DNA from 2 places in the Shewanella sp. SR43-8 genome. Region 1 is predicted to be linked to the other one. Evidence: riboswitches for the same ligand, from Rfam matches in the RefSeq annotation. Region 1 holds a riboswitch; the other holds the start of a gene.
The links. A riboswitch is a leader RNA that binds a small molecule or an ion and turns the genes downstream of it on or off. The one in region 1 is predicted to bind thiamine pyrophosphate.

Region 1 (9,197 bases):
AAGGCTTGTGGCATCTGATATTTACTCTATTAAAAAGGGAAAGTAGTTGGCTATGCGCCAACCACTTCTTGGATGGTATTCTGTTGCTGTATTATATTGTGACGATATTTCTTGCGCCACATGATGTAGCCACCCAAGGCCATCGCGACATATAAAACAAACAGCCCAGAGGTCAACATCAAGCCTTTTTGGAAGTACAAATAGATAGACACAAAATCAATGACTACCCAATAAAGCCAGTTCTCCAACACTTTTTTGGCGACTAAGTAGGTTGTTACTACCGCAAAACACGTGGTTGCCGCGTCAACATAGGGAAATGCTGCCGAGGTATAATTGGCCATAACATACCCCACCAGCATAGAAACCAATGATGTTACGCTAATCACAACGGCATGAGCACTCCAAGACCAACTGGTTATATTCAGCTGGTGAGTATCTATGGTGTGATGAGTATTATTATGTGAATCAATATTGTGGGAATTTCTATGCTGCAAGTCTGGTACATGTAACCACAACCAATAACCGTATACCGCCATCCCCATGTAATAGATATTGAGCACCGATTCCATCAACAAGGAAACATTCCAAAATAATACCGTGTAAATCGCAGTGCTAACGAATGCGGCAGACCAGCACCAAATATTGGTCTTCATCGCCAGAATTAAGTAAGCCAAGGCTAACATAACCGCAATCGCCTCCCAAAACGTCATTAATGACGCCTCACTCAAGGCTTGTTGCAGCGTTAACAATAAATCATTCATGAATGTTATTCGCTATGTGCAAGGTCAAGTTCACCACCGATAAATTTACACACGAACACAGCCTTGCCCCATTTCTGATGAGCCGCTTGCATTTCAATGGCTAGCATCGACATTACATCCGCATACTCGCCACACACCTGTGTTGCCATCGCATTAGTGACTCGTTCAATACTGCTATAACTATCTAGTCTGCCGATAAACCACTTAATCGGATCAAGATAATTTTCATTCAACGGATACATGCTGATTTCTGCTGTTAATTTCATGTTAATGCCTTAATTAACACCGCTGTAAATTAAGTTACAGCGGCCTTGTTTAATTACATAAATTGGACTTCTAAGGTCACACCTAACTGGCGAGGGTCACCGTAACGAATATATTGCTTCTCTGCCCAGCCTTGATCTGGCTCGTTGCCAAAATAAAAACCACGCACGCCATACTGCTCATCAAACACATTACGGCCCCATAAATAAGCCGACCAAGTTGGCGTTTCATAACCTACACGGGCATTATAAATGGTATAAGCATCTGACTTGGACTCGTTGCTGTCCGAGTAATAAAACTGACTTTTACCACTGGCATTCACGTTGGCAAACCAACCAGAGTCAGCAACATAGGTCATACCGGCACTGTAGGTAACGTTAGGTGAATGAGCCAGTTCACGGCCAGACAAATCGACAGTTGAGCCATATTTATCGCTGTATTGATATTGGCCATATTCGGTTTCTAACCAACCAAAGCTGCCATAAAACTCAATATTCTCGGTTAAATACCATTTAGCATCGAGTTCTGCACCATAGTTATTCGAGCTACCTGCATTTTCAGTAAATAGAATAAATCGCTGTGGGCTATCGGGATCTTGTAACGACGCGGCGACTTGTTGATCTTGGCGATCCATATAAAATAGCGCAAATGTAGAATCGACTTCACCGTCAAACCAGCTCGATTTTAAGCCCAATTCATAGTTATATAGGATCTCAGTATCGAACTCTTTTTTGTCTGATAATTGAGCTGGTAATGTCATATTAAAACCACCCGCTTTATAACCGCGGGCAATACGTAAATAGGCATTGTGGTCAGCATTAATGGCTTTTGATAACGCAATATGCCCGCCCCACATATCTTCTGATGGGGCGAAATTATCTTCATTACTGTCACTATAATCACTGTCACGACGTTCAAGTCGTAGTCCTGTAGACAATAAATATTCATCACCTAAATGGCTGTCTAATTGAGCAAATACCGCATAATTGGTCGCATCGTAACTGGACTGCAGCACTTCATCTGGATAAGTGTTGTACTCTGAATACAAGTCATTATCTTCTTGTAAATTCATCGCATACACGCCAACTAACCAGTCGGTGCTGCCGGCGAAAATACGCCCAGCGGTTTTTGACGATAGACGAAATTCTTGGGTAAAGGTTTTACGGTCGCCCTTTTTATCCCAGGTATAATCGTAAACACAAGGTTCGCTGCCATTAACGGCACCAGAGTCATCATAAGCTGCACATTGTTTGCTTGCCCAATATTCTGGATTAGCCCAATCGCCATCATAACCATTATGGTGGTCGGTTTGCGCAAATGAGGTTAACGACGTGAAATCAAATGTTGGTATACCTGAATAAATAAATTTAATCCCAGCACCGGAGGTTTTTTGCGTATCGACGCCAGGTTGGTCAGTTAGGGTGTTGCTGGGATTATTGTCTAATGTCCACACATCGTAGCCATTATCAAAGTTTGCATGTAACAAGGTTAAATCAACTTGCAAATCGTCAGTCGCATACCAACGTAACTTCGCTCTGGCAGTCAACTCGTCACGCTCATTGGTATCGTCGCGATTAAGATAAAGGTTGTCACGATAACCATTTTGGTTATGTTGCTCTAACGATACCCGGTAGAGTAGTTTGCCTGAGTCATTGAGCGGGCCGGAGCTGAATCCTGACAGAGTGCGCAGGTTATCGTCACCTAAGCTGACTTTTGCGCCATGCTCAAACGACTCTGTAGGGTCGTTACTTTTTAGGTAAATTAATCCGGCTAATGCGTTGGCACCATACTGAGTCCCCTGCGGACCACGCAACACTTCAACCTGTTGCATGTCGTACATACTCGATACCATGCCAAGGCCTGATAGATCGATGTCATCGACCACAAAACCAACTGATGAGTTAGGTGCACCTTGATATTGCTCTTGCTCACCAACACCGCGAATTTGGAAGTATTTAGGTCGAGAGCTACCACCAGACCAATTAAAGTTAGCAATCGAATTGAGCACATCTTCAAAATGCTGTGCGCCTTCATCTTCTAATTGTTGCGCATCAATAACGGTGACACTGGAGGGCATTTTCTCAAGGCTGATATTACTAAAATCAGCATTAACGACAATGACTTCCATTTTTTCATATTCAGGTGTTACGCGTTCAACATCAGCGGTTTTAGCCATAGCAATAGGTGAGCTTATGGCTGTAATCACCGCTAAGGCAATGGGGGTGTGGTGTAATCTAATAGAATTTTTCGTGAACATAGGACCTCAAATAGTAATTTTGAGATCCGGCAAGAGTAGCGAATAAGAGGTGCACCGAGTTATAGTGTGGCCCATTCCTACGCCGGTATAAGCCGGATCAGGTTCTAAGGGTTCGTCATACAGACATCTCAGTTCAGGTTTTACTGAACACCCCTTGGCGGTCTCGATTATAAACTAACTTCAATATGAATACACGAGCAGTGACACAATTTGATAACTCAACAATGCAATTAATTAACCCTCACACTAAATCACATCGATTATTGTTATAAATAAGCTTAAAGCTAATGATAATGGAGTCTAATTGGAGAATGCTTGCCTCACATAGACCTCAAATCGGGTGACTTGCGAATTGGGCGCAACCGCACCGACTTGTAACTGCTGCTTGCCATGTAATTTAACTGATTTCCAGCTGCTTGCTTCATCTTCAACGGTAAATCCACTCGCATCGAACCAAGTGAATTTGTATTGAATACGCAAATCAGTACTCGATTGGCTTTGAATCAATGCTGACGCTTTGATTAAGTCCGCGACCATAAGTGATGAAATATCGGTCACGTTAACGTCACGAGCAAATGAGGTATTATCAACCCTAAGTTGGCCACTAGAATTAGCAGAGATACCCGCAGTATTATGCGCACAAGCCGAAAGTAACAGCGCAGAAGCGATAAGACATAATAATGATGTTTTCATACAATATTCCCTTAATAAATAGATGCAATTGAACTTGTCTCTAACACAGCAGCACATCATGACTAATCCAGTAGAAAATGTGCTCGTGCTGTCGCAATCAGCTGCTTGCGGTTGGTTTGCCAACAGTTCATGCTGACGTTTGCTACTCTACGACCTTGGCGAGTAATTTTGCATTCAGCAAAGGTGTCTTGATGCAAACCTGCGCGTAAATAATCAATTGAAAAATCGACAATCTTAGGCACTTTCTTAGCTTGCATAAACACCATTAACTGCACAATAGCTGACATTTCCATAAACCCAGCAAGCACACCACCGTGAATAGCAGGTAATATAGGATTACCAATATTGTCATCTTTAGCGGGTAATTTAAATACCATTTCATCGCCAAAACGCGCCACAGACATACCTATAAATTGTGAGTAAGGTACTTTTTCAAGAAGATAACTATAGTCATTTAACTCTATGGCCCGTTTGACCACATCTTGAACATCTAAACCCGTTTGTGTACTGATATTGCTTGGCTCACTCATGATTTCGTCTCCGGCAAATTACCCATTAATGCTTGCCGAAACGATTCACCAACCATTTCTGGGCTAATGCGCATAAACGATCCCACAGCGTGAGCAATAGGTTCATCAATACTGTCTTGGTAAGCTATCGCGCGGGTAAAAGCCACGCTTGGCGATAATCGATAGCATTCTGCAAACCCATAAACCGATTTATGCGGCTCAGCAGGTTTCATGTAATCGACCCGTAAATCCAGTGTCGGTGACAATTCTAACGATTGATATTTTTTTAAAATTGCACATACCACTGCCGTGCCACAGGCGGTGTCTATTAGGGTGGTAATCACCCCGCCATGGATCACCCCGGTGTCAGGATAACCAATGATGTCTTGGCTGTAAGGTAACTCAATAAGCACGTGATGCTCACTGGCCTCTTGGACAGTAAGCCCTAAACGGCGGCATTGAGCTAACTGATTAACAAATCGACTGGCCACTTCGGTTAACGGAAAAAAATCGCTATTGATTTTCATTAGTCACGACTCAGCATTGGGCCTAACGGCTTACCGCCCAAAAGATGTATGTGGATATGATAAACCTCTTGGCCAGCGTGTTTATTACAATTCATAATTAATCGATAACCGTCTTGTGCAATACCGGCTTCATCAGCAAGTTTAGCCGCGACCGTCATCATCCGGCCTAATGCTTGTTCATCAGAGGCCTTAACATCATTAGTCGTGGCGATTAGATGGTTAGGAATAATCAAAATATGGGTAGGAGCTTGCGGTGCAATATCCCTAAATGCAGTAACTAAATCATCTTGATATAAAATATCCGCTGGAATTTCACGACGAATAATTTTGCTAAATATGGTTTCTTCAGCCATTTTGGGGCCCTCATTAAATAACTGCATTGTTGCTTTTGATAATACTATCAATTCTTTGAACTATCACTCCAGTAAAACCGCTCATTATGGATAATCTTTTGCTCAAAATGGGATTCGTTTGCTTAACGTCGGCATTTTTGGCAGCATTGTCGATTATAGCTCAATCGTTTTGATTGTGACTCGCCTACTTATTCGGAATTCTTTATGCATTACCATATCCATGCGATCGATCCAAAAGCACACTTATTTGAAGTCACGTTAACTGTCTCTGAAGCATCTCCATCACAAGTTTTTTGTTTACCCGCTTGGCTACCCGGTAGCTACATGATCCGCGATTTTGCTAAAAACATAATTGACATTGATGCTAAAGAAAATCAACAACCGCTATCCGTTACTCAATTAGACAAACAAACCTGGCAGTTAAATAATCAGGGTAGCCATATTACCTTATGCTACCAAATTTATGCTTGGGACTTGTCTGTCCGCACTGCACATTTGGACACTAATCATGGCTTCTTCAATGGCAGTAGTGTGTTTTTAGCCGCCAAAGGGCTGGAATCTCAATCTCATAGAGTCACAATTGCAACACCAGCACTAGCTGAATTATCCCATTGGACCTTGGCCACCAGCATGACTCGAACCACTGGCGAGCAATTCGGCTTTGGTGATTTTAGCGCGGAAAACTATGACGACTTAATCGATCATCCGGTTGAAATGGGCGAGCTAACCATAGAGACATTTTATGTAGCCGGCGTGCCTCACGATATCGTATTAAGTGGTAAGCATAGAGCCAACATGGCTCGCTTAGCCAAAGACCTTAAAGCCATATGCGAATACCAAATCAATTTATTTGGCACGCCAGCTCCATTTGAACGCTATGTATTTATGACCACTGTTTTAGACAATGGTTTTGGTGGCTTAGAGCATAAAGCCTCAACTGCACTAATGTGTTCACGTAATGATTTACCTCAGTCATTAGAAGCACCAGTCGATAAAGGTTACCGCACTTATTTGTCACTGTGCAGCCATGAATACTTTCACTCATGGAATGTGAAACGGATTAAACCGGCTGAATTTAGCCCATTTGATTTATCGCAAGAGTCTTACACAGAGCAACTATGGGCATATGAGGGGATTACTTCGTACTATGATGATTTAATTACCTTTAAATCTCAATGTATTGATCAAGCCGCTTACCTTACCTTGCTTAGCCAAATTATGACCCGAGTATATAGAGGTCAAGGTCGTTTTAAGCAAACCCTAAAACAGTCAAGTTTTAATGCTTGGACCAAGTTTTATAAGCAAGATGAAAATGCCGCTAATGCCATTGTCAGCTATTACACCAAAGGGGCACTGTTTGGGTTATTTTTAGATTTAACTCTTCGCATTGAAACCCAGGGGCAAAAAAGTTTAGACGATGTTATGCGTCAGCTTTGGCAACAATACGGCTTAACCGGTGTCGGTACCGATCCGCTTAGCCATCAACGGATTGTTGAAACCATCCTAAAACGTCCATGTGATGATGTATTTGCTTACCTCAATAGCTGTGATGATATACCGCTTGAAGCCTTACTGGCTCAGGTTGGGGTGTCTATGACGCTTCGAGCAAGCGAAGGTAACACAGATTTAGGTGGCGGTGATGCTAAAGGCTTTAACATTGGCTTTGGTGCTAGAACAAAAGCGGAATCATTGGGCTTAAAAGTGTTGAGCGTCATCCAACACAGTCCGGCCCATCAAGCGGGTCTTAGTGCGGGTGATTTATTAATTGCAGCAGATAATTTACAAGTTACAGCACAATTTGAACAGCAATTGCAAAGCTTGACTGTTGGTGAGCAAATCAGCCTACACTGGTTTAGACGTGATGAACTGATGCAAGGAACCTTGCCAATTAGTGAAGCCGCTTTAGATACTATTTCCCTTAGCATCAAAGATGCATCTAAAACATCATTGTGGCTTGGTTAATCACTCAAAAATAAAAAGAGGTATCTCTGAATACCTCTTTTTATCTTGTGTTTTTTCGCCATATGATTAACCGACAAGCAAGTGCTTATAACCTTACTTCATGCATGTGAGTTTGCGCCCAAGCAATTGCTTGGCCACGACTAGACACACCGATTTTTCTAAAGGCGCGATATAAATGCGTTTTGATGGTTGATTCACTTACAAATAATTGGTTAGCTATGTCTAAATTGGTACTGCCAGTTAGCAAGGTTTGTAGCACTTCACGTTCGCGGATTGTTAACTGCTCATTATCATCATGATTATCATCGTCCACCATTGAACGTAATAAATCCTGCGGTATGACTCTTCGACCTTTCATTATGTCATTTAAACCAATGCTAATTTCTGCAAGGCTGCTATCAGTATAAAACACCCCTATCGTTAAAGGATGAATAAGGAATCGGGTATCAAGCTGCTTAGGGAAATTGATAAACACAGTATGAATAGAGCAATATTCACGTTCAATCAGGCGTTGCAATTGATAAGCTTGTTGTAAATCTATGGTTGATAGGTCAAAAAAAACTATCACAATCGGTTCAACTGCTAACATTTTAGCCATATTGCTAGGCTGGGTTTTAGTTAATTTAACCAAAAACTCTTGTGGCCATCGGCAATCGAGCAAATCGACTAATAACTCAGACCTCGATACTATCATCCAATTTACGACTTTAAACATTTGATACACTCCATGTGATTAAATCAACAGCCTTCAATGCTAAACCTATATTCAAACAAGGTAATACTAACAACCATGGCCTCGTCTGCATATCAGTCAAAAGAATAATGAAAACAATCAAAAATAGACCTTAATACTAGTGATCAGTACTGATTGGCGATTGATTATTGACGTTATCTCATTCTAGTTAACTTGATTGAAGAATGCCTAACTTTAAGCTAATAAAATAAAAATGACGTGGCGGTTTTGAGCCATTATCTCCACTAGCCCAGTCAAATTGACACGGCTAAGCCATATAAAAACGTTATTGAGATTACTTACCTAGATGGTTAATGAGCAGAAAAGTCTATGCCAGGACCACTTTTGATAAGCGTAACTTGATTGGATACTCTTTATTCAGCGACAAGAAGATATTTCTAGCAACAATAACACGGTAACATTCGTCTAATAGAAACAAAAATACCGACAAAATGTCGGTATTTTTTGCCATCAAAGATAGCTTATTTTGCTGTACGACCATCATCATGGCATGTATCACATGTTGGTTTATCACCTACTTTGGCTTCATGTGGTGCATGACAATCTGCGCACATTAAGACACCATCATGTGGCTTATGATTTTCGTCCATTTCGGCTAGTGTGCCATGACAACTTTGACATTGTTCAAATTCATAAGCACCATCAGCAGACGGTTCTTCATTAGCATGACAGTTTTCACAACCACCCATCTCAACGTGAAACTCTGCGAGCGTCTGATCAGCAGCAAATGATGCAGAAGACATCATCATTACCGCAAAACCAGCCGCAAACAATGCGCTTAGTAGTTTATTGTTCACTATTCATTCCTCCAATTTAGCGTATGCCCACATTCTTTTTATCTGACGCGGGTCATCACACTGCAGCACAACACTTTACTTATGGCTTACTCAACAACCTAGTTTATAAATGATTTACCAACGATTTATTAAACAACTTATAAAGTAGTCTAAAATTGATCGGCAATATAAACTTAGTTAATCAATCCACTTTAAGCAAAATTAATTTAGATGGAATGATAATAGCAGCGTTAATACTTTGAATATGTGCGCTACATCATGTAACTCGATGGTTTTTATTCAATAAATTTACTAGCATTAAAAAGACGGACGCAGATAAA
Region 2 (9,197 bases), on a different contig from region 1:
AGCTATCAACCTCATCGGCATCAATATAATCATTTATTCTGCTGTACCAAGCGGTAGCGCTGAAGGCTAAGTCATCTTGTATCAATTTATAGGCTGTACTTAAGGTATGTGCTGTTTCGGCATTGAGGTTTGGGTTACCTATATAGCCATTTCCATCACCAAACCAACCGATCATGGTTGTTGCCATGGTGCTTTGACCCCAACTGTAACGTTCATATAAATTTGGCGCTCGGCTTTTTCTCGCTAAACCAACCTCTATGACTTCAGTGTCACTCAATTGATATCGAGCCAGAAGAGTAGCGTCGATAATATTGTCATTACGCTTACGATAAAGGCTGTTAAATTCATCTGCGGCTATGGCATTGACATTGGTGATGCCCATCATCGCCATAGTGTTATAGGGTTGTACTTCAGCAGCGTTTGTTGACACGTATTCATATCGGACGCCAGCTGATAACCACCAACGACTATTTAGAGTGTGTTGCCATTCACCATAAAGAGCAGCACGTTGACGCTTGCCGTCATTAATATTGACATAATCATTAGGTCCCATCATAGATGAACCTTCGATAGCGGGCCAAGTATCGTCAAGTTGATAAACATAATATTCTTGTCCAATCAACAAGGTACTGTCTGAACTTATGGGTAATTGCCAATGCAACTGGTAGCTATAATCTTTTCCTTTGGTTTCCATCGGCATCTTGCCGGTTTTTTCGTCAGTAAAGAATCCCATTTCATGTTCGACGCTGTGCCAATTGGCTTGTGCTGTAAACTCGGCATCATTTTCTAGTGAACGCTGATAACGCACTAACGCTCCATAGCTGTCATTGTTAGTCATATCCATATATTGGTTAGCGAAACCCTGATAAGGAATATGTTGATGAGTGAGCTTAATGGCTATTTGTTGGGTCTCATCTTGCCAAGCTGCCGTTAGCGCATGGTTTTGAGATTGATATAGGGTGTCGAGTACTTTATCGCCATGACCATCGGTATAACTGTTGGCATCTTCAAATGCCCCTTGATAGCTAAAACTTAACGTTTTACTGGCAACGGTGGCATTGACGCCAGCAAGAAAAGCATCATCGGTACTGCGATAACCACTAGAAACATTACCACTGTGCCATGTTACAGCGTCGCTATCAGTGAACAGTGGGTTTAAACTGCTGATTTTTATCACACCAGCAATATTATCACCGCCAGCACTTACCGGAGAGACTCCCGCGACGACTTGCGTTGAACTGATTTGATTTGCAGATACATATGAGAGCGGCGGGTTCATCTGGTTTGCACATGATGAAGTGATGTCACTACCATCGATAAGGATTTTTATCCGATCGCCCATCATGCCGTTTAAGACGGGTAAGGCTGACACACCGCCAGCCTCAGAGAAATCGACGCCTTGCTTTTTTAAGAGGTTTTCAGCCGAACCTAGTAGGTCTTTATGTGTTGTGTGCTGTCCTTGTACTTTGACATGTTCAACACCTTGGCTGTTTTGTATGTCATACGATTCAGCTCTTACTTGCGGCGTTATGGCCAGTGTTACTGCCAATGCAATTGATGAGTAAGCCCATGGGGCGTTATTCGTTAATTTAATGGTTTGCATTACTTTGTGAGTCAAAGCTATCACCTTTATTGTTTTTTTATAAACCTTTGATGAGTTAATTTCAAAGGAGATTGTTCACCTTAATAAATTATAACCTGCTAATAAATATGAAGAGTGCGACATGATGTCGCACCTTTATAAATATATGCATCAAGTGTTGAGTGAATACGATAGATAAGGGATAAAGCTAAACTAATGCCGGCATGTTAACTCATAGATGTCATAGCAATAGATGATAGTTAGGGCTTGATATTTTGTTTAAAGCTTGCCTATACTGACGCACATCTTGTCGGAGTGCCATTATGGCTGAGACCGTTTATTCGGGATCCGTTGAACCTGATCAGGCTAGAACCTGCGAAGGAAACAAGCGTAATAATCATTATTATTGGGAAGATAATAACGTTTTAACAAGACAGTAAATGGACGTTTACCTCCGAGTTTTTTATCGGTTTATATGTCCAGTTAAGTTATTACTTTAGTATTTTTCTATGTGGTTATTGACGTAAGCGATAGTATTTTTATTGTTTACTGCTGCTATCAACACCTCTCCAGACAAGCAACTCTACTCTTAATAATGAGGTTGCTAATGTCAAATCCAAACCGTCGTCAAACTCGAGCTAATGCTCAACAATTTATTGATACCCTTAAACCGTTACAACATCCTAATTCTGAAAAAGTCTATTTAACGGGTAGTCGAGCTGATATCAACGTTGCTATGCGTCAGGTTAATCAAACTGAAACCGTCATTGGCGGCACCGATGCAAAGCCCATTAAACAAGCCAATCCACCTATCATGGTCTATGACTGTGCGGGCGCTTATTCTGATCCCCTTGCCGACATTAATGTGCGTCAAGGTTTAGCTAAAATCCGTCAAGCATGGATTGATGAGCGACAAGATACCGAGCAATTAACCGGTGCAAGTTCAGGTTTTACTCAACAGCGACTGGCGGATGATGGCTTGGATCACTTGCGTTTTGATGTCCTAGTTGCGCCGAAGCGAGCCAAGCCGGGCAAATGCGTGACCCAAATGCATTATGCTCGCCAAGGTATTGTTACCCCTGAAATGGAATACATTGCCATTCGTGAAAACATGGCTCGTGCTGAGCTAACTGACACCGTATTGACTCAAAAGGCACCAGGAGAGGCTTTTGGTGCGCATATTGGTCAGCTGATCACTCCTGAGTTTGTCCGCGATGAAGTCGCTCGAGGTCGAGCGATTATCCCACTCAATATTAACCATCCTGAAACCGAACCTATGATTATTGGGCGTAATTTTTTGGTGAAGGTGAATGCCAATATTGGTAATTCGGCGGTGACATCGTCGATTGAAGAAGAAGTGGAAAAACTGGTGTGGTCAACTCGTTGGGGCGCCGATACCGTCATGGACTTGTCGACCGGACGTTATATCCATGAGACCCGTGAGTGGCTTATCCGTAATTCGCCTGTTCCAATTGGTACTGTGCCGATTTATCAAGCATTAGAAAAGGTTAATGGCGTTGCCGAAGATCTCAGTTGGGCGGTATTTAGAGATACGCTAATAGAACAAGCCGAGCAGGGAGTAGATTATTTTACCATCCATGCTGGGGTGTTATTGCGTTATGTACCCATGACCGCCAAACGCCTTACTGGTATTGTGTCGCGTGGCGGTTCAATTATGGCTAAGTGGTGTTTAAGCCACCATCAAGAAAGTTTCTTATATGAGCATTTTCGCGATATTTGCCAGATTTGCGCCCAATACGATGTGTCCTTGTCGTTAGGCGATGGTATGCGCCCCGGTTCAATTGCCGATGCCAATGATGAAGCGCAATTTGCAGAATTAGAAACCTTAGGCGAATTGGTTAAAATTGCATGGGAATATGATGTGCAAACCATCATCGAAGGCCCTGGTCATGTGCCAATGCAGTTGATTAAAGTCAATATGGAAAAGCAATTAGCTCTTTGTGATGAAGCGCCTTTTTACACCTTAGGCCCACAAACTACCGATATCGCGCCGGGTTATGATCACTTCACCTCAGGGATTGGCGCTGCCATGATGGCTTGGTATGGCGTGGCGATGTTGTGTTACGTCACCCCCAAAGAACACTTAGGCTTACCTAACAAAGAAGATGTAAAACAAGGCTTAATTGCCTACAAGATTGCAGCTCATGCTGCTGATGTCGCTAAAGGTCATCCAGGTGCACAAGTGCGTGATAATGCGTTATCCAAAGCCCGCTTTGAATTCCGTTGGGAAGATCAATACAACCTAGGCCTTGATCCTGATACCGCTCGTGCTTACCACGACGAATCGTTACCACAAGAATCAGCAAAAGTGGCTCATTTTTGTTCAATGTGTGGGCCTAAATTTTGCTCGATGAAAATAACCCACGAAGTGCGTGAATATGCCGCGAATCTTCAACAAGCAGAAGCACTTAAGATTGAAGTCTCTGCTGCTAGTGCTTATCAAACTCAACCTATGGCTCAAGCCATAAATCCGTCCGAGGCTATGGCGCAAAAGTCGGCTGAGTTCAAAGCGTCGGGATCGGCGCTGTATCACGCCGTCAAACCAGCAGCACAAGTTGATACCGACTTAGCGGTAGAGGTTGAATAACTATCATGAATTCATCGACATTTGTCACTGAATCCATAACGCAAACCCCACCCATTGTCTGGACCATAGCCGGTTCAGACAGTGGTGGAGGTGCGGGGATTCAAGCTGATTTACTCACCATGCAAGACTTGTCATGTCACGGGTGTAGCGTAATAACCACATTAACTGCGCAAAACTCAGTCAGTGTAAGTCTTGTTGAAACTGTTTCTGAATCCATGTTACTGGCTCAGTTGACCAGCTTATGTGCAGATCTGCCGCCGGTAGCGATTAAAATTGGCCTGTTGGCATCCCAAGCACAGGTAAACATTTTGGCTGATTGGTTAACCCAGATACGATCTAGACTAAATATGGCTCCTTTTGTGGTGCTTGATCCTGTGATGGTCGCCAGTAGTGGTGCCAGCTTTAATCCTATGGATCTCGATTTTAGTCCTCTCATTGGCTTAATTGACTTATTAACCCCTAATCAGCATGAGTTAGGTCGCTTATGTCATCATTGCGTTTTAGCGCAACATCGAAATGATAACCTTAATCTCGAATCATCGCTTGAGATCGATCCCATGAGGACTCTGCAACTGCAGATGATTAATGACGCTAAGTGGTTATCAAATATATTTAAATGCCATGTACTCGCCAAAGGTGGTGATGCTCATTGGCAGCACGATGCGACAGATATTTATGTCAGTTCAAGCGTGCTAGGCGCCAGTGTTGCACACAGTAATGCAGTGTTTATGTTAAGCAGTCAGCGGATAGTCACTAATAACAATCATGGCAGTGGTTGCACTTTATCATCTGCAATAGCGTGTTTTATTGCCCATGACTTCGTGATCCATGATGCTATTGTGTTGGCAAAAGCTTATGTCAATAAGGGCTTAGCATTAGGTTTCAGTCTAGGGCAAGGTCCTGGGATTTTAGCCCGTACCGGTTGGCCCGATGATTTACAGGCTATGCCGTTAATCAACTTGATTACATCAGACGATCTCGCTCAAGCTTCATTTAAACACACAGCCCATAATGACTTTAAATCGCTGCTAAAACCACTCGGTATTTATCCTGTTGTTGATGATCTAAATATACTCAAACAGCTGCTATCAGCTGGCTGCAAAACCATTCAATATCGCACTAAACTCGATAGCGACACTTGTTCGGACAGTCTGCAGCGATTAACACTCGAAACTAATATTATTGAGGTGATTAAACTGGGTCGAGAGTTTCATGCTCAGTTATTTATCAATGATCATTGGCAACTGGCGGTTAAACACGGTGCGTTTGGGGTTCACTTAGGCCAAGAAGATTTGGCGACTGCAGATTTAACCGCGATAGCTGCAGCTGGAATGGCATTAGGGTTATCGAGCCACAGTTATTTTGAAGCCTTGTTAGCTCACCAATACTCACCTTCCTATATTGCCCTGGGGCATATTTTTGCTACCACCACGAAACAAATGCCATCAGCCCCCCAAGGGATCACTAAGCTTACACGTTATGTCAGCTTATTTTCGCGTCATTATCCAACGGTAGCGATTGGCGGAATTAATCTCAGTAATCTTGAGGTCATTGCCATGACTGGGGTGGGTGATGTTGCGGTTGTCAGGGCCGTGAGCGCTGCTGCAGATCCCGCTAAAGCTTATCAAGCGTTAAATCATAAGTGGTTACAGTTGACGCGATCATTATCGAAACCGAGTGTCTCTGCGGAGGTGAGATGAATATACTATCGGATCAGCAGTATATCCAGTACTCACGCACCATGTTACTCAGTGATATTGGCGAGACTGGCCAACTCGCCATTATGAATAGTTCGGTCGTCATTATTGGCATGGGCGGATTAGGGCATCTAGTCGCTCATTACCTCGCGGCGGCTGGTGTTCAGCATATGTTGTTGATTGACCATGATGTTATTGAACTATCTAACTTGCCACGGCAGCTATTATTTACTGCCACAGATATTGGCCAAACCAAAGTTGCTGTTACTAAAAGAGTGCTTAATCGTGCTTACCCTGAAATCAACATCAATACTATCGCGGAAAAAGTGACTGCCCAGCATTTTTATCAGCTTATCAAGCGAAAAGTAACCAAGCCTTTAGTATTTGACTGCACTGATAATTTCAAGACACGGCAGCTTATTAATCAACTCTGCGTTGAACAGAAATTGACTTTGGTTAGTGGCGCAATCAGTGGCTATCAAGGACAACTATTTTGTATTGATTTTTCAGACTCAGGCTCTAATTTACACCCAAATAGCGGCTGTTATCGTTGTTTATATCCACTTGATATGACGATTACGCAAAATTGTACTCGAGCAGGAGTTCTTGGGCCTGCTGCGGGCATTATTGCCAGTATGCAAGCGCTGGTGGGCATACAACATCTTAGTAATACCTTCACTCAATACGGTATTTTACATTGCTTTAATGCTAAAAACTTACATTGGCAGCATGCCCACATGAGCCAAGATCCTGAGTGTGCAGTATGTCATCAGCAGTCAGTCACTCAGCTTTCGGAGCAGCCCAATGACGCATATTAATTGCCACTCTCAGATTGCCTTGCAACTCAATGGGGTCGAACAAATCGTTCGGGCTAATTTGAATTTGGCCGAATTACTGATTTTAAGTGATCTACCCACTCAAGCGGTCGCCATAGTCGTCAACGATAGTGTTGTACCACGAAGCCGATGGGTGCACGTATTGTGTCAAGCGAACGATAATATTACGGTTTTTTCTGCCGTTGCTGGAGGTTAATAATGTTAACGATAGCCGATCATCAATTTTCGTCTCGATTATTCACCGGGACGGGAAAATTTTCAGATCACAACACTATGTTACAAGCTATAAACAGTTCGGGATCGCAGTTAGTTACCTTGGCGATGAAGCGGATTGATTTAACCCGCGGCCATGACAATTTACTCGGGCCGCTGCAAAGTATGGGGGTAAAGTTATTACCTAATACCGCGGGTGCGCGTAATGCCAAAGAAGCTATTTTTGCTGCCGAACTGGCTTATGAAATACTTGGCACTAAATGGATTAAACTTGAAATTCATCCAGATCCTAAATATCTCATGCCAGATCCTATTGAAACATTAATCGCGGCTCAACAATTATGCGAGCAAGGCTATATTGTCATGCCTTATGTGCATGCCGATCCTGTGTTATGTCGCCGATTAGAAGAAGTCGGCTGCGCCGCAGTGATGCCTCTTGGTAGCCCCATTGGCAGTAACCAAGGCCTGGCCACGGAAACCTTTTTACGCATTATCATCGAACAAGCCTGCATACCAGTGATCATTGATGCGGGAATTGGTGCACCCTCGCAAGCTTGCAGAGCAATGGAAATGGGGGCCGCAGCCGTATTGGTTAATACCGCGATTGCAAGTAGTGCTTATCCTCAGCAAATGGCGAAATGCTTTGCTGATGCGGTCGCGACAGGAAGACAAGCCTTTCTTGCAGGATTAGGGGCTGTGAATCATCACGCCGATGCAACCAGTCCATTAACCGGATTTCTGACAGAAGCATCAATCAATTCACTGACGCAGTCAGTGAACATCAAGGAGGGTTAGCATGTCATATTCAAGCGTATTTACGCAATTAGCCCCCGATGCATTATCGATGAAATTGTATTCGACTACCGCCAAAGACGTTGAATTGGCTTTGCAAAATCCAAACGGCAATCTTGATAGCTTGTTGGCACTATTATCTCCTGCCGCAATGCCATATATTGAACCGATGGCGCAGCAAGCAGTTCAGCTGACTCGAAAGCGATTCGGTGCCAATATCGGTCTTTTCTTACCCTTGTATTTATCAAATCTGTGCGCCAATGAATGTGATTATTGTGGCTTTAGCATGAGCAATAAGGTTAAGCGTAAAACCCTTAACAGTGATGAACTCACAGCAGAAATGGCTATTATCAAACAACGTGGCTTCGATTCGATATTGCTGGTGTCTGGTGAACACGAAACTAAAGTTGGAATGGGGTATTTTGAGTCGGTGTTACCGTTAGTTAGTAAGGCTTTTAATTACGTGGCAATGGAAGTTCAACCATTGGAAACAGAACAATATCAGCGTCTTGGTAAGTTAGGTGTTGATGCCGTTATGGTATACCAAGAAACTTACCGGCCTCAAACTTATTCAAAACATCATACTCGCGGTAAAAAACAAGATTTCGTTTATCGCTTAGATACCCCAGATCGAGTCGCAAAAGCAGGGATCGATAAAATAGGTTTAGGGGTATTACTTGGGTTAGATGATTGGCGACTCGATGCATTATTAATGGGGTATCATCTTGATTATCTAGAAAAAACCTACTGGCGTAATCGTTACAGTATTTCATTACCTCGCTTACGTCCATGCACTGGTGGTATTTCACCTAAGGTTGAATTAACCGATGCCGGATTAGTGCAATTGATCTGTGCATTTAGGTTGTTTAATCCGCAACTTGAAATCAGTTTATCAACACGTGAACTGCCGTCGTTAAGAGATAATTTACTGCCACTTGGAATTACTCACATGAGTGCCGGAAGTTCAACCCAACCAGGAGGCTACATGACACCTGACAGCCAACTTGATCAATTTGAGATCAGTGATAATCGCTCTGCAGAGCAAGTGATAATCCAAATGAGGCGACGAGGATTGAATCCGGTATGGAAAGATTGGGAGATGGGCTGGAATAATGATTAAAGTTTAAGATTGGTTTGCTTATAAACTGTACATATTAGTCGGTTTAGATCATACTAAATGAAAGTTTTTATGATCAGGAGTCGTCATTATGCAAGTTCAATCAGCGTATTCATCTGGTTTACAAGGTTTACAAAGTGCTCAGCAAGGTTTAGCGCAAGCAACAACATCTGTAGCAACGCCAGATCAGCAAAAGCCAGCAGTCGCTAATGCATCAACTCAAGATACTGTGACACTTAGTTCACGTGCAGTTGATCAAACTGACACCACAGCAGCTTTAGTCTCTGCAACTCAATCATCGAATCAAGCTCAAGCTTCAACACGAGTGATTGAAGAGGCTTCTGAAACAGTG

Region 2: it holds a riboswitch for thiamine pyrophosphate, as region 1 does, so the genes downstream of both, thiC (phosphomethylpyrimidine synthase ThiC) here and H5114_RS03865 (TonB-dependent receptor) in region 1, are expected to answer to the same signal.

What each region holds. Positions count from the first base shown of each region.
Region 1 covers NZ_JACJDX010000002.1:309,262-318,458, reverse strand. The annotation lists gene pnuC (nicotinamide riboside transporter PnuC) at 51-761, opposite strand; gene H5114_RS03870 (hypothetical protein) at 767-1,027, opposite strand; gene H5114_RS03865 (TonB-dependent receptor) at 1,081-3,282, opposite strand; TPP riboswitch at 3,340-3,447, opposite strand; gene H5114_RS03860 (YcfL family protein) at 3,583-3,975, opposite strand; gene H5114_RS03855 (PaaI family thioesterase) at 4,038-4,505, opposite strand; gene H5114_RS03850 (PaaI family thioesterase) at 4,502-5,011, opposite strand; gene hinT (purine nucleoside phosphoramidase) at 5,011-5,364, opposite strand; gene H5114_RS03840 (M61 family metallopeptidase) at 5,569-7,326, shown strand; gene H5114_RS03835 (LuxR C-terminal-related transcriptional regulator) at 7,412-8,041, opposite strand; gene H5114_RS03830 (tetraheme c-type cytochrome CctA) at 8,542-8,877, opposite strand.
Region 2 covers NZ_JACJDX010000015.1:59,644-68,840, forward strand. The annotation lists gene H5114_RS17840 (TonB-dependent siderophore receptor) at 1-1,603, opposite strand, end outside; TPP riboswitch at 1,884-1,983, shown strand; gene thiC (phosphomethylpyrimidine synthase ThiC) at 2,190-4,190, shown strand; gene H5114_RS17850 (bifunctional hydroxymethylpyrimidine kinase/phosphomethylpyrimidine kinase) at 4,196-5,890, shown strand; gene H5114_RS17855 (HesA/MoeB/ThiF family protein) at 5,887-6,705, shown strand; gene thiS (sulfur carrier protein ThiS) at 6,692-6,919, shown strand; gene H5114_RS17865 (thiazole synthase) at 6,922-7,731, shown strand; gene thiH (2-iminoacetate synthase ThiH) at 7,733-8,848, shown strand; gene H5114_RS17875 (chemotaxis protein) at 8,937-9,197, shown strand, end outside.